DNA from 3 places in the Ensifer sp. Root558 genome. Region 2 is predicted to be linked to each of the others. Evidence: riboswitches for the same ligand, from Rfam matches in the RefSeq annotation. Region 2 holds a riboswitch; each other region holds the start of a gene.
What was found. A riboswitch is a leader RNA that binds a small molecule or an ion and turns the genes downstream of it on or off. The one in region 2 is predicted to bind cobalamin.
Positions count from the first base shown of each region.

Region 1: linked by a shared signal. The riboswitch ahead of nrdH (glutaredoxin-like protein NrdH) and the one ahead of cobU (bifunctional adenosylcobinamide kinase/adenosylcobinamide-phosphate guanylyltransferase) in region 2 are both predicted to bind cobalamin.
Region 3: linked by a shared signal. The riboswitch ahead of bluB (5,6-dimethylbenzimidazole synthase) and the one ahead of cobU (bifunctional adenosylcobinamide kinase/adenosylcobinamide-phosphate guanylyltransferase) in region 2 are both predicted to bind cobalamin.

Region 1 covers NZ_LMGC01000037.1:47,419-51,248, forward strand. The annotation lists gene nrdE (class 1b ribonucleoside-diphosphate reductase subunit alpha) at 1-795, opposite strand, end outside; gene nrdI (class Ib ribonucleoside-diphosphate reductase assembly flavoprotein NrdI) at 765-1,181, opposite strand; gene nrdH (glutaredoxin-like protein NrdH) at 1,194-1,415, opposite strand; cobalamin riboswitch at 1,802-2,028, opposite strand; gene ASD63_RS31300 (hypothetical protein) at 2,283-2,582, opposite strand; gene ASD63_RS31305 (LysR substrate-binding domain-containing protein) at 2,727-3,665, shown strand; gene ASD63_RS31310 (aspartate/glutamate racemase family protein) at 3,623-3,830, opposite strand, start outside.
Region 2 covers NZ_LMGC01000001.1:596,084-599,913, forward strand. The annotation lists gene ASD63_RS03005 (cobyric acid synthase) at 1-600, shown strand, start outside; gene ASD63_RS03010 (cation diffusion facilitator family transporter) at 673-1,254, opposite strand; cobalamin riboswitch at 1,485-1,943, shown strand; gene cobU (bifunctional adenosylcobinamide kinase/adenosylcobinamide-phosphate guanylyltransferase) at 2,078-2,602, shown strand; gene cobW (cobalamin biosynthesis protein CobW) at 2,606-3,670, shown strand; gene cobN (cobaltochelatase subunit CobN) at 3,774-3,830, shown strand, end outside.
Region 3 covers NZ_LMGC01000001.1:759,499-763,328, forward strand. The annotation lists gene ASD63_RS03775 (phytanoyl-CoA dioxygenase family protein) at 1-944, shown strand, start outside; gene ASD63_RS03780 (SDR family oxidoreductase) at 1,033-1,845, shown strand; cobalamin riboswitch at 1,943-2,155, shown strand; gene bluB (5,6-dimethylbenzimidazole synthase) at 2,200-2,895, shown strand; gene ASD63_RS03790 (DUF2865 domain-containing protein) at 2,908-3,830, opposite strand, start outside.

The DNA of each region.
Region 1 (3,830 bases), on a different contig from region 2:
GTGGGCGTGCAGGTAGACAGCACCGGCTCCCTGGCGCGCGCCCAGTTGGTTGGCGTAAGAGAAACTGTCTTCGAGCAGCTTCATGACCGGGATGACGCCGGATGACTGGTTCTCGATCTGCTTGATCGGCGCGCCCATCTCGCGGATGTTGGTGAGCGACAGCGCCACGCCGCCACCGCGCTTGGAAAGCTGCAGCGCCGAATTGATGGCGCGGCCGATACTCTCCATGTTGTCCTCGATCCGGAGCAAAAAGCAGGAGACGAGCTCGCCGCGGCTCTTCTTGCCGGCGTTGAGGAAAGTCGGCGTTGCCGGCTGGAAGCGGCCGGAGATGATCTCGTCGACGAGATCGCGGGCAAGCCCTTCGTTGCCGCGCGCCAAGGCCATCGCCACCATGCAGACACGGTCTTCGTAGCGCTCCAGGTAGCGCTTTCCGTCGAAGGTCTTCAGCGTATAGGACGTGTAGTATTTGAACGCCCCGAGGAAGGTCGGAAAGCGGAACTTCTTTGAATAGGCATGATCGTAGAGATCGCGCACGAAGTTGAAGGAATACTGGTCCAGCACTTCCTGCTCGTAATAGCCCTCGGTCACCAGATAATCGAGTTTTTCCCGGAGGTTATGGAAGAACACCGTGTTCTGGTTGACGTGCTGGAGGAAGTACTGTTTCGCCGCCTGCCGGTCCTTGTCGAGCTGGATCCGTCCCTCTTCGTCATAGAGGTTCAGCATTGCGTTCAGCGCATGATAGTCGAGCGCTGCTTCCGTCGCCTTCAAGGGGCGTTCGAGTGTCGTGACGTCCAAAATCGTTCCATCCCGTTTTTGACATTGGCGACGTCCTCGTCGGTCCCGAGCAGCTCGAACCGGTAGAGATAGGGTACCCGGCACTTGGCCGAAATCACGTCGCCGGCGATCCCGTAGGTCGCGCCGAAATTGCTGTTGCCCGCTGCGATCACGCCGCGGATGTGAGAGCGGTTGCCCGCGTCGTTCAAGAAGTGGATGACCTGCTTCGGCACCGCCCCGCGGCCATCGTCGCCGCAATAGGTCGGCACGATCAGCACATAGGGCTCTGCGACCGTAAGTGTGTCCTTACCTTCCCTGAGCGGTATGCGTGCGGCGCGATGGCCGAGCTTTTCGACGAAGCGATGGGTGTTTTCCGAGCGACTGGAAAAATAGACGATCAGGCCCATCGCCCGCGTCCTTCAGGAAAGCGCGCTGATCATGTCCGGGCGGAAACCCGCCCAATGCCGCTCGCCGGCGACGACGACCGGGACCTGCCGATAGCCAAGACCCTGCACCAGCGCGAATGCATCGGAATCCTCGGAGATATCGACGATGCGATAATCGATGCCTTGGCGGTCGAGCGCACGGGTTGTGGCGGTGCATTGGACGCAGGCTGGTTTGCTGTAGACGGTGATCGACATGGGTTCCTCGTAGGGTCTGGCAAATGGGCGCAAAAAGTCGTCGGATCGCGCGAACGCGAACCGTGGTGTTGGCGATTGGACACGAAACATCGCTCCCCGGTCGACTCGACCGGAGTTGACGTCGTCAAGCTGGCCCAAGGTCGGTTACGCAACCGGGCCGGCTCGTTTTGGTGGGGCGCTCAGGAATTCCGCGGATGCGGGTTTTCAAGGCGCGGCCTTTCAATCAGGCGCGCAACAACGCGCACCCGTCCGCAGAAGGTGGATCTGAACTGGAAGAAACTGGCATGACTTCACCCCGAAGATTTCGACGGGCTGCCGGGGAGACGTCGAGACGATCGGGCAGGCTCATCCTGCCACGCACTCAACCCCTCCGGACACCCCGCCCGTGGACGTTTGGTGATCGAGGCAGGTCTCCTGGCTTACGGGTCAAAGCTTCCATCCCGACCTTCCCGAGGCCTCATGCCTCAGTGGTCCAAATCCGGACAGTCGCTCGCCGTCTACAGTTGCGGGGGCAGCTACGGCATAGCCTCAGCGGAAACCCGCCGGCGCACCGTATTCCCGTCTTAGCTCCCAATCCTTGCGAATCGGAAGAACCTCGAACACTAGATATAGTAGTTCATCGCAAATCTACGTCAATAGGTGTGAGGTGCCGGACGGCCCGTGCGGAGGGTCTTTTCTTTTGCAGTGTGGATAACGGAGAGTAAACGGCGCTTTGAACCGGCTCTCCGTCGGGGGCTTCGTCTCGCCGCCGAAACGGCAACAAGCGCCGCAGCGCTCGCAGGGTTTTGGGGAGAAATTTCGATGGAGCCATCACGCGGGCCGGATGCTGCACTAGGCGATCCAGGCCCGTCGCGTCTCGGCACTCGCTCAATCGCAGAGCAGGATGCTGACGTCCTTGTTTTTGCCGGGTTGCGCACGCGGCGAGACTGCCATGGCCCGTGGCTTGCTCGCGCCCTTGCAGCCTGCCGAGGTTTGCGGCACGGATGAGGCCTCTTCCTTGGGCCAGTGCCACGGATCGGCTGTATCGCCGATGCGCGGGCGAATGTGCTCCTGGTCCCGCGTCAAGCCGATATCCCGGAGCTGGAACTCGTTGAAGGTATCGATGGCAACGGAGGGGCTGAGGGTCTTATCGGCCCAGTTCAGAACATAGTAAATCGTTGATCGCATTGCGCTAAGCATTGCTATCCTCACTTCTCTAAAAGGTCGTGTGTTCGCGAAAAAAGTGAGGGTTTTTGCCGTTTCGCGCAAAGCGATTTCTCGCATGCTGGCATAAAGAATGCTTATCTCAGTTCCATGAGCAAGATTCCTCCCATGAGTGCGGTGCGCGCTTTTGAGGCCGCCGCCAGGCACCTGAGTTTCACCCGCGCCGCCGAAGAGCTCAGCATGACGCAGGCGGCCGTCAGCTATCAGATCCGGCTGTTGGAAGATCGCATCGGCGCGCCGCTGTTCGTCCGGCTTCCGCGCGAGGTGCGATTGACTGGCGCCGGGCGGCAGTTGGCGCCGAAGGTGACCGAAGCGATCGATCTCTTAGGGGCAGCCTTCTCGGAGATCGCCGACAAGACCGAGCATCACCTGCACATCTCCGTGCTCCCGACCGTCGTTTCGAGCTGGCTCGGCCAGCGCCTCGCCTCGTTTCAGACCGCGCATCCCAATATCAGCATCAGGGTGCACATGTCGACCGAGCTGGTCGACTTCAAGCGCGACGCCGTCGATCTCGCGGTGCGCAGCGGCGCCGGCGACTGGCCGGGCAACGATGTCTTTCCTTTGTTTCCGCTCGATTACGTGCCTGTCTGCAGGCCCTCCTTCCTGGAGAAGCACCAGCTCAAGGAGCCCGCCGACGTTCTGAGGGTCCGGCGTTTCGGCAACGCCAGCTGGTGGCGGCGATGGATGATCGAAACCGGCGTCGAACCGCCGGCAAGCAACGGCACCGAATTGATCTTCGACGTCCAGGCGATGGATGTCGCCACAATCCTGGCGGATCACGGCATTGCGATTGCCGTCTCAACCTTCCTGATGGATGAACTGAAGAGCGGCAGGCTCATCCGGCCGTTCGAGCACGTGGTGCGCGACGGCCGCGCCTATTGGCTCGTCTATCCGCAAAGCACCAGGCGGCAGAAGAAGATCCAGGCTTTTCGCGACTGGGTCGTTGCCGAAGCCGATGCGTCGAATGCGATGCTTGCCACCGTGATGGAGGTGTCAAGGTCGCTTCATCCAGGGGGCAGCGCAAGCGCGCTCACCAAGCCGGAATAGGATTTGCTGAGCGGGGCTGCGTAGGAGCCGCGCTTGCTCGTCGAAAGCCCCTGAGACACCAGTGCTTCCGCCTGCTTGACCGCGGCCGACACGCCGTCGATGACCGGCACGCCGTAGTCGGCCTGGAGCATGCGGGCGAGATCCGCCATGCCGGCGCAACCGAGC
Region 2 (3,830 bases):
CCCATTCCGGTCGACGCTGGCCTCGTCGTCATTCCCGGGTCGAAATCGACCATCGGCGACCTCATCGATTTCCGTGCGCAAGGGTGGGACCGTGACCTCGAACGTCATGTGCGCCGGGGCGGCCGGGTCATCGGCATCTGCGGCGGCTACCAGATGCTCGGCCGGCGCGTCACCGATCCGCTCGGCATCGAGGGCGGCGAACGTGCGGTCGAGGGCCTCGGGCTGCTCGAGGTCGAGACCGAGATGGCGCCGGAAAAGACGGTGCGCAACAGCCGCGCCTGGTCGCTGGAGCATGATGTGGTGCTCGAAGGCTACGAAATCCATCTTGGCAAGACGCAAGGTGCGGACTGTGGCCGGCCGTCGGTGCGCATCGACAATCGCGCCGACGGCGCCCTTTCGGCCGATGGCCGCGTGATGGGCACCTACCTGCATGGGCTCTTCACCAGCGACGCCTATCGCGGCGCGCTGCTCAAGAGTTTCGGCATCGAAGGCGGCGCCAACAACTACCGCCAATCGGTCGATGCGGCGCTCGACGATGTCGCGAACGAACTGGAGGCTGTGCTCGATCGTCGCTGGCTGGACGAGTTGCTCAGGCACTAGGGACGCGGCAACGGTCAGCCAGCAGGTCCGGTACGTCGGGCCCAACAGGAGCAACGAGCTTATCCGACGGAACTACGCTGCGACATCGTGCTCCTCGCTTGCGGCTTCCCAGACTTCCCGCGCGGCATCCAGGTTCATCAGGGCAATCCCCAGGCCGACGATCAGGTCCGGCCAGGCCGACTGCCACAGATAGGCTGTCGCCAGACCCGCGGCGATGATGGCCACATTGGCGAAGGCATCGTTGCGGGCCGAGAGAAATGCTGCCCGCGTGAGGCTGCCGCTCGTGTGACGGTAGGCGACGAGCAGATAGGCGCAGAAGAGGTTGACCACCAGCGCCCCAAGTCCGGTCAGGGACAGGGCAAAGGGCTCTGGCGGGACCGGATCCATGAACTTCGCCCAGGCCGTCCAAAGGAAGGCCAGCGCCGGTACCAGTAGAATGAACGCCATCGCCATGCCGACCCGCGCGCGGGTTCGCGCCGTCCAGGCCAGAGCAAAGAAAATCAGCATGTTGACGGAGGCGTCTTCGAGGAAGTCGACGCTGTCGGCCATGAGGGACACCGAGCCGATCGAAAGCGCGACAAGGAGTTCGACCCCGAAATAGCCAAGGTTCAACAGGGAGACGATGAGGACGACGCGGCGCAGGTCGGTATCCACTCGAAAGGTTCCCTTTCTGGCGAGATTCGCCCTCGGCACTTTTTTTGGCGAGATTCGCCCTCGGCACTTTGGCACAGGTGTTAGCAGCAGTTTGCTATCCATAGCACTAGGTTTCGACATCGGTTCCGTTCACACTGCCGTCGTGCCTGACGCCCGACAAATCGTCGCGTGGCGCAACTCGGCCGGGGAGGCGTCGCATGCGTCGATTGACTTTGGGCTGCCCGCTTCCTAATCATCAGGTGTTGGATGGTTCCCCCTTGTCGTGGCGATCTGGGGGAATAATTGGGAATGTGACGGATGGACCCAAATCGGGCATCCTTATCGCAGCCGACCCCGCGACTGTAGAACGGTCAGGGTTCGCCATCGGGATTGGTGCCGGGCTGTCGGCCGGTTGCATGGGCAATCGGGGCAGGTCGGGGATCAAGCCGGAAAAGCCACTGGCGTGGCATCGTGATCAGCCGGGTTTGGACGCCTCTTCTTCTACGAATCGTCCGCCTTTCACGATGTCCCTCACAGCGCCCATGCGTCGGAGACGACGCGCAAAGGTTCGCTGTGGCACCGGAAAGACGCCGGGAAGGTGAGGCGGGCCGCTCGGGCCCTGACATCGGAACCTTGCCGTTTAAGGGCGAGGCGATGTTCGGCCCGTGACGCCGTGAGCCAGGAGACCTGCCATCCGGCATGGGCATTCCGCCCGAGGGGACTTTTGTCTCCAACGCCATCACGGAGGTTGTTTTGGCTCGCAGATGTTTTCAAGAACGCGCCCGTGGCGCGTCCGATGGCTTTTGCCACCGACGGCTGATTTGGGAATGTTGAGGCAGCCACGATGAGCAGTCTCAGCGCCGGGCCCGTGCTGGTCCTTGGCGGCGCCCGTTCCGGCAAGTCCAGCTTTTCCGAGAGGCTCGTCGAAGCGTCCGGCTTCACCATGCATTATGTCGCCACGGGCCGCGCCTGGGACGACGAAATGCGCGAGCGCATCGACCATCACCGGACGCGCCGCGGCGAGGGCTGGACGACGCATGAGGAGCCGCTCGATCTCGTCGGCATCCTCAGACGCATCGATGATCCCAGCCATGTGGTCCTGATCGACTGCCTGACGCTATGGGTCACCAATCTCATGCTGGAAGAGCGCGACATGACGGCGGAGTTCGCCGCCCTTGTTGCGTATCTGCCCGAGGCGCGGGCGCGCCTCGTCTTTGTTTCCAATGAGGTCGGCCTCGGCATCGTGCCCGAGAACCGCATGGCCCGCGAGTTTCGCGACCATGCCGGCCGGCTTCACCAGATCGTTGCGGAGAAATCCGCTGAAGTTTACTTTGTCGCGGCCGGTTTGCCGCTGAAAATGAAGGGTTGATCCATGACCACTGCGAGAGCCAACCAGGGCAAGATCCCGGCGACCGTCATCACCGGCTTCCTCGGCGCCGGCAAGACGACGATGATCCGCAACCTGCTGCAGAACGCCGACGGCAAGCGCATCGCGCTGATCATCAACGAGTTCGGCGATCTTGGCGTCGACGGCGATGTCTTGAAGGGCTGCGGTGCCGAGGCCTGCACCGAGGACGACATCATCGAGCTCACCAATGGCTGCATCTGCTGCACCGTGGCTGACGATTTCATCCCGACCATGACGAAGCTGCTCGAGCGTGAAAACCGTCCTGACCACATCATCATCGAAACCTCGGGCCTTGCCCTGCCGCAGCCGCTGATCGCCGCTTTCAACTGGCCGGATATCCGCAGCGAAGTGACCGTCGATGGCGTCGTCACCGTGGTCGACAGCGCCGCCGTTGCCGCTGGCCGCTTTGCCGACGACCACGACAAGGTCGATGCGCTGCGCGTCGAGGACGACAATCTCGATCACGAAAGCCCGATCGAGGAGCTGTTCGAGGATCAACTGACGGCTGCCGATCTCATCGTTCTCAACAAGACCGATCTGATCGATGCCTCCGGCCTCAAGGCCGTGCGCGACGAGGTGTCTTCGCGCACCAGCCGCAAGCCCACGATGATCGAGGCGAAAAACGGCGAAGTCGCCGCTGCCATCCTGCTTGGCCTCGGTGTCGGCACGGAAAGCGATATCGCCAACCGCAAGTCGCATCACGAGATGGAGCACGAGGCAGGTGAGGAGCACGATCACGACGAGTTCGACAGCTTCGTCGTCGAGCTCGGTTCGATCGCCGATCCGGCCGCCTTCATCGATCGCCTGAAGGGCGTAATCGCGGAGCACGACGTTCTGCGCCTCAAGGGTTTTGCAGACGTGCCCGGCAAGCCGATGCGCCTCCTGATCCAGGCGGTCGGCGCCCGCATCGACCAATATTACGACCGCGCCTGGGGCGCTGGCGAAAAGCGCGGTACGCGCCTCGTCGTCATCGGCCTGCACGACATGGACGAGGCGGCGGTGCGCGCCGCGATCACCGCGCTCGTGTAGATCGTTCTTTGAATGAAATGATCTAACGCATTGAAATGATGCAGTTCCGGATGGAGAACGCTTTTAGCGTTTTCGTTCGGAATTGCCCCAACGGACAAGACGAATGCATCTGCTTCTCGCCCAGAAAGGAACGATCGCCGACGGCAACGAGGCGATCGAC
Region 3 (3,830 bases), 160 kb from region 2:
TGGCGGTCTTCAAGCGCGCCTTTGCCGATACGACAGCAATCGACGTCGCAAGCGGGGTCTTTGACGCCATCATCGAAGAGCAACATCGAAGCAACAGCGGCGGCGGCGATCACTTCGCCAAACCCGGTGCCAATGACCGCATCTGGAACTCGCTGGAAAAGCACTGCCTGAACGCGCCGGAGAATTTCGCCTCCTATTACGGCAATGCCGTCATAGCGCTCGTCAGCGAGGCTTGGCTCGGGCCGAACTACCAGATGACGGCGCAGGTCAATCGCGTCAATCCTGGCGGTGCGGCGCAATCGGCGCACCGGGATTATCACCTCGGCTTCCAGACCGCGGCCGTGATCGAGCAGTATCCGGCGCATGTGCACAGGCTTTCACCGGTGCTGACGCTGCAGGGGGCGGTTGCCCATCGCGACATGCCGCTCGAAAGCGGACCGACGCTGTTCTTGCCCTATAGCCAAACCTATGTGCCGGGCTATCTGGCGCTCAACCGGCCGGAATTCCGCGCCTATTTCGACGCACACCATGTGCAGCTTCCGCTCGAAAAGGGCGACGTTGTCTTCTTCAACCCGGCGCTCTTCCATGCCGCCGGCACCAACCGCTCCCGGGATATCCGCCGCGTGGCCAACCTGCTGCAGGTGTCTTCGGCCTTCGGTCGCGCAATGGAAACCGTTGACCGACTGACCATGAGCGCGACGCTCTATCCGGCCTTGCGGGCCTTGCTGGCGGGCGGGACGCTGACGCAGGCGGAAGCGGCCAACGCGATCTCCTCCTGTGCCGAGGGCTATTCGTTCCCCACCAATCTCGACCGGGATCCGCCACTCGGCGGGTTGGCGCCGAAGACGCAGGCGCAGTTGATGCGCGAGGCTCTCACTGCGGGGACGGGCGAACAAGAGTTTCTCTCGGTGCTGGAGGCGCAGGCGAAGCGCAAGCTGAGCTGACGAGCGAGTTACAATTTGACAGGCTCCCGGTGTGTTTCAGCCGGGAGCCGCAGCCGTTTCAAACGATCATTTCCAAGGGAGGAATTCGATGAGTGGACAATTGCAAGGCAAGATCGCCATCGTCACCGGTGGTACGCAGGGACTGGGCGCGACGATTGCTGGCCTTTTCGCCGAGCGCGGCGCTGAAGGCATCGTCATCTGCGGCCGCAACGCCGCCAAGGGGCGGGCGAAGGCCGAGCAGATCGGCAAGGCAAGCGGCGCGAAAGTCGTCTATGTCGAGGCCGATCTTGAAAAAGTAGAGGACGCCCGCAAGGTGGTCGCCGCTTGCGACGCGGAATTCGGCCGGGTCGATGCGCTGGTCAACGCCGCAGCTATCACCGACCGTGGCACGATCCTCGACACCACGCCCGAACTCTTCGACCGCATGTTCGCGATCAATGTGCGCGCGCCGTTCTTCCTGATGCAGGAGGCGGTGAAGATCATGCGGCGGGAGAAGACCGAGGGCACGATCGTCAACATCGGCTCGATGTCGGCGATGGCCGGCCAGCCGTTCATTGCCGCCTATTGTTCGTCGAAAGGCGCCCTCGAAACGCTGACCAAAAACACGGCTTATGCGCTTCTTCGCAACCGCATTCGCGTCAACGGCCTGAATATCGGCTGGATGGCGTCCGAAGGCGAAGACCGCATCCAGCGCGAGTTTCATGGCGCGGCTGCCGATTGGCTTGAAAAGGCGGCGGCCGGCCAGCCTTTCGGTCGGCTCGTCGATCCGGCCGAAGTGGCGCGGGCCTGCGCCTATCTGTCGTCGGCCGAGTCCGGGCTGATGACCGGATCGGTGATTTGCTTCGATCAGTCGGTCTGGGGCGCCTATGACGGCTCGCCGCATCCGGTCGCTCCGCTTTGAGGCGGAGGCAAACGACTAAGCTCGACAGTAGCCGGCGGAAAGTGGCGCGCCATGTCTCGACCGGGTTGGCGCCGCTTGTCTTTCTCAAACGGCTGTGCACTTAGTGCCGTCGTCAGGTGCCCGCGAAAGCGGGAGAATCGGGAATCCGGTGTCATTCCGGAACGTGCCCAACGCTGTGACGGGGACGATCGCGTCTAAGAGAGCCTTGAATTGATTCAAGGTTTTGCCACTGGATCTTCAATCGATCTGGGAAGGCGAGGTGATCGGTTGAACCGAAGTCAGAAGACCGGCCTGGCGAGATAGACCGAACCCCGCGTGGACGGCGGGAGGTTTCGCATTGTTGGGGATCGAACGATGCTGACTGAACCGAAGGGCGGCCTTGCGGCTGCCGGCGCCTTTTCGTTGCCAGAGCGGGAGGCCGTCTACCGTGCCATCGAGACACGTCGCGACGTGCGCGATGAATTCCTGCCCGCGCCATTGCCGGAAGATCTGATCGGGCGCCTGCTGGCCGCTGCGCACAGCGCCCCGTCCGTGGGCTTCATGCAGCCGTGGAACTTCGTGCTGGTGCGGGCGGAAGAAACGCGTGAGCGCGTCTGGCATGCGTTTCGCCGCGCCAATGACGAGGCCGCGCTGATGTTCGAGGCGGAACAACAGGCCAAGTACCGTGCGCTGAAGCTGGAAGGCATCCGCAAGGCGCCGCTCAGCATCTGTGTCACCTGCGACCGCACGCGCGGCGGTGCCGTCGTACTCGGGCGCACCCACAATCCGCAGATGGACGTCTATTCCACCGTCTGCGCCGTGCAAAACCTCTGGCTTGCTGCGCGGGCCGAAGGGGTGGGCGTCGGCTGGGTGAGCATTTTCCACGAGGCCGAGATCAAGGCGATTCTCGGCATCCCAGATCATATCGAGATCGTTGCCTGGCTCTGCCTCGGCTATGTCGATCGCCTCTATCAGCAGCCGGAACTCGCTGTGAAGGGCTGGCGCCAGCGCCTGCCGCTCGACGAGCTGGTTTTCGAAGACGGATGGGGACGCAGCAAGGAGAAGGCGTAAGGCCTCGTCCGATCAATTCTGGACCGGCTGATAGGCCGGTCCCTTCGGATGCTTGAGGTCGATGGCGGTTTCTTCCTGCGGCAGGTAGGTCGGGCCGACGACGCGAACCTTGTTCTTCGACGGATCATAAGGCCGCTCTTCGGCCGGCGCCTTGGCGGTATTGCTCGCCGCTTCCGGCTTCTTGGTCTCGATGACGATGATCGACGACTGGTCGTCACCGATCTTCGTTCCGTTTGCCTTCGGTGTGGTCGAGGCGGTCTGCGGTATCTGGCAGCCGCACTGGCCGGGTTTTCCGACAGCGCGGGTGCGATAGGCAAAGGCGTTGGGCATTTCGGTATAGGGACGGCCGGTCACGGCCGAGACCATCTTGTCGCTCTCTTCCGTGTTGAGGTCGTGAAAATAGAGCTCGGTCTCAGCCCCCGGACAGCGCGCCCGACAGGCCTGCTCGTCGCGCGGGAAATCGGCCGGCGTCGCATCTGAAGAAACCGGGAAAAAGGCGCCGTCGCAGGTACGCACGCACATGGTTCTGAGCGTGCCGCTATAGTAGCGCTCCTGCGGTGCGTAGCCGTCTTCGCCTCGGCCGAGCATCGGGCCGTAGGCGTCTTCCGGCGGCAGGTCGGCAACGATGTTGCGGTGGCTTTCCGGCACGTCCGGTTCCACGCTTGCGAACTCCTCGCGGTCACCATAGCAACCGTTGATCTCCAGCGCGGCGAGGATGCGGCGCCGGCTGTCGTCGCTGCCGCCGGCGACGATCTGCTCGCGCTCGGACTTCAGCATGCGCAGATTGTCTTCCATCTCGGCGATCAGGCTGTTGAGGCCGTAGCAGGTGTCGGGGTCGCCGCCGTCGAAGCCAATGGCGTTGCCGCCACCGCAACCCGCGCGGCGGCGGTCGTTCTTTGCCCGCCGCAGCTCGATATTCTGCCGCGAGATCGCGC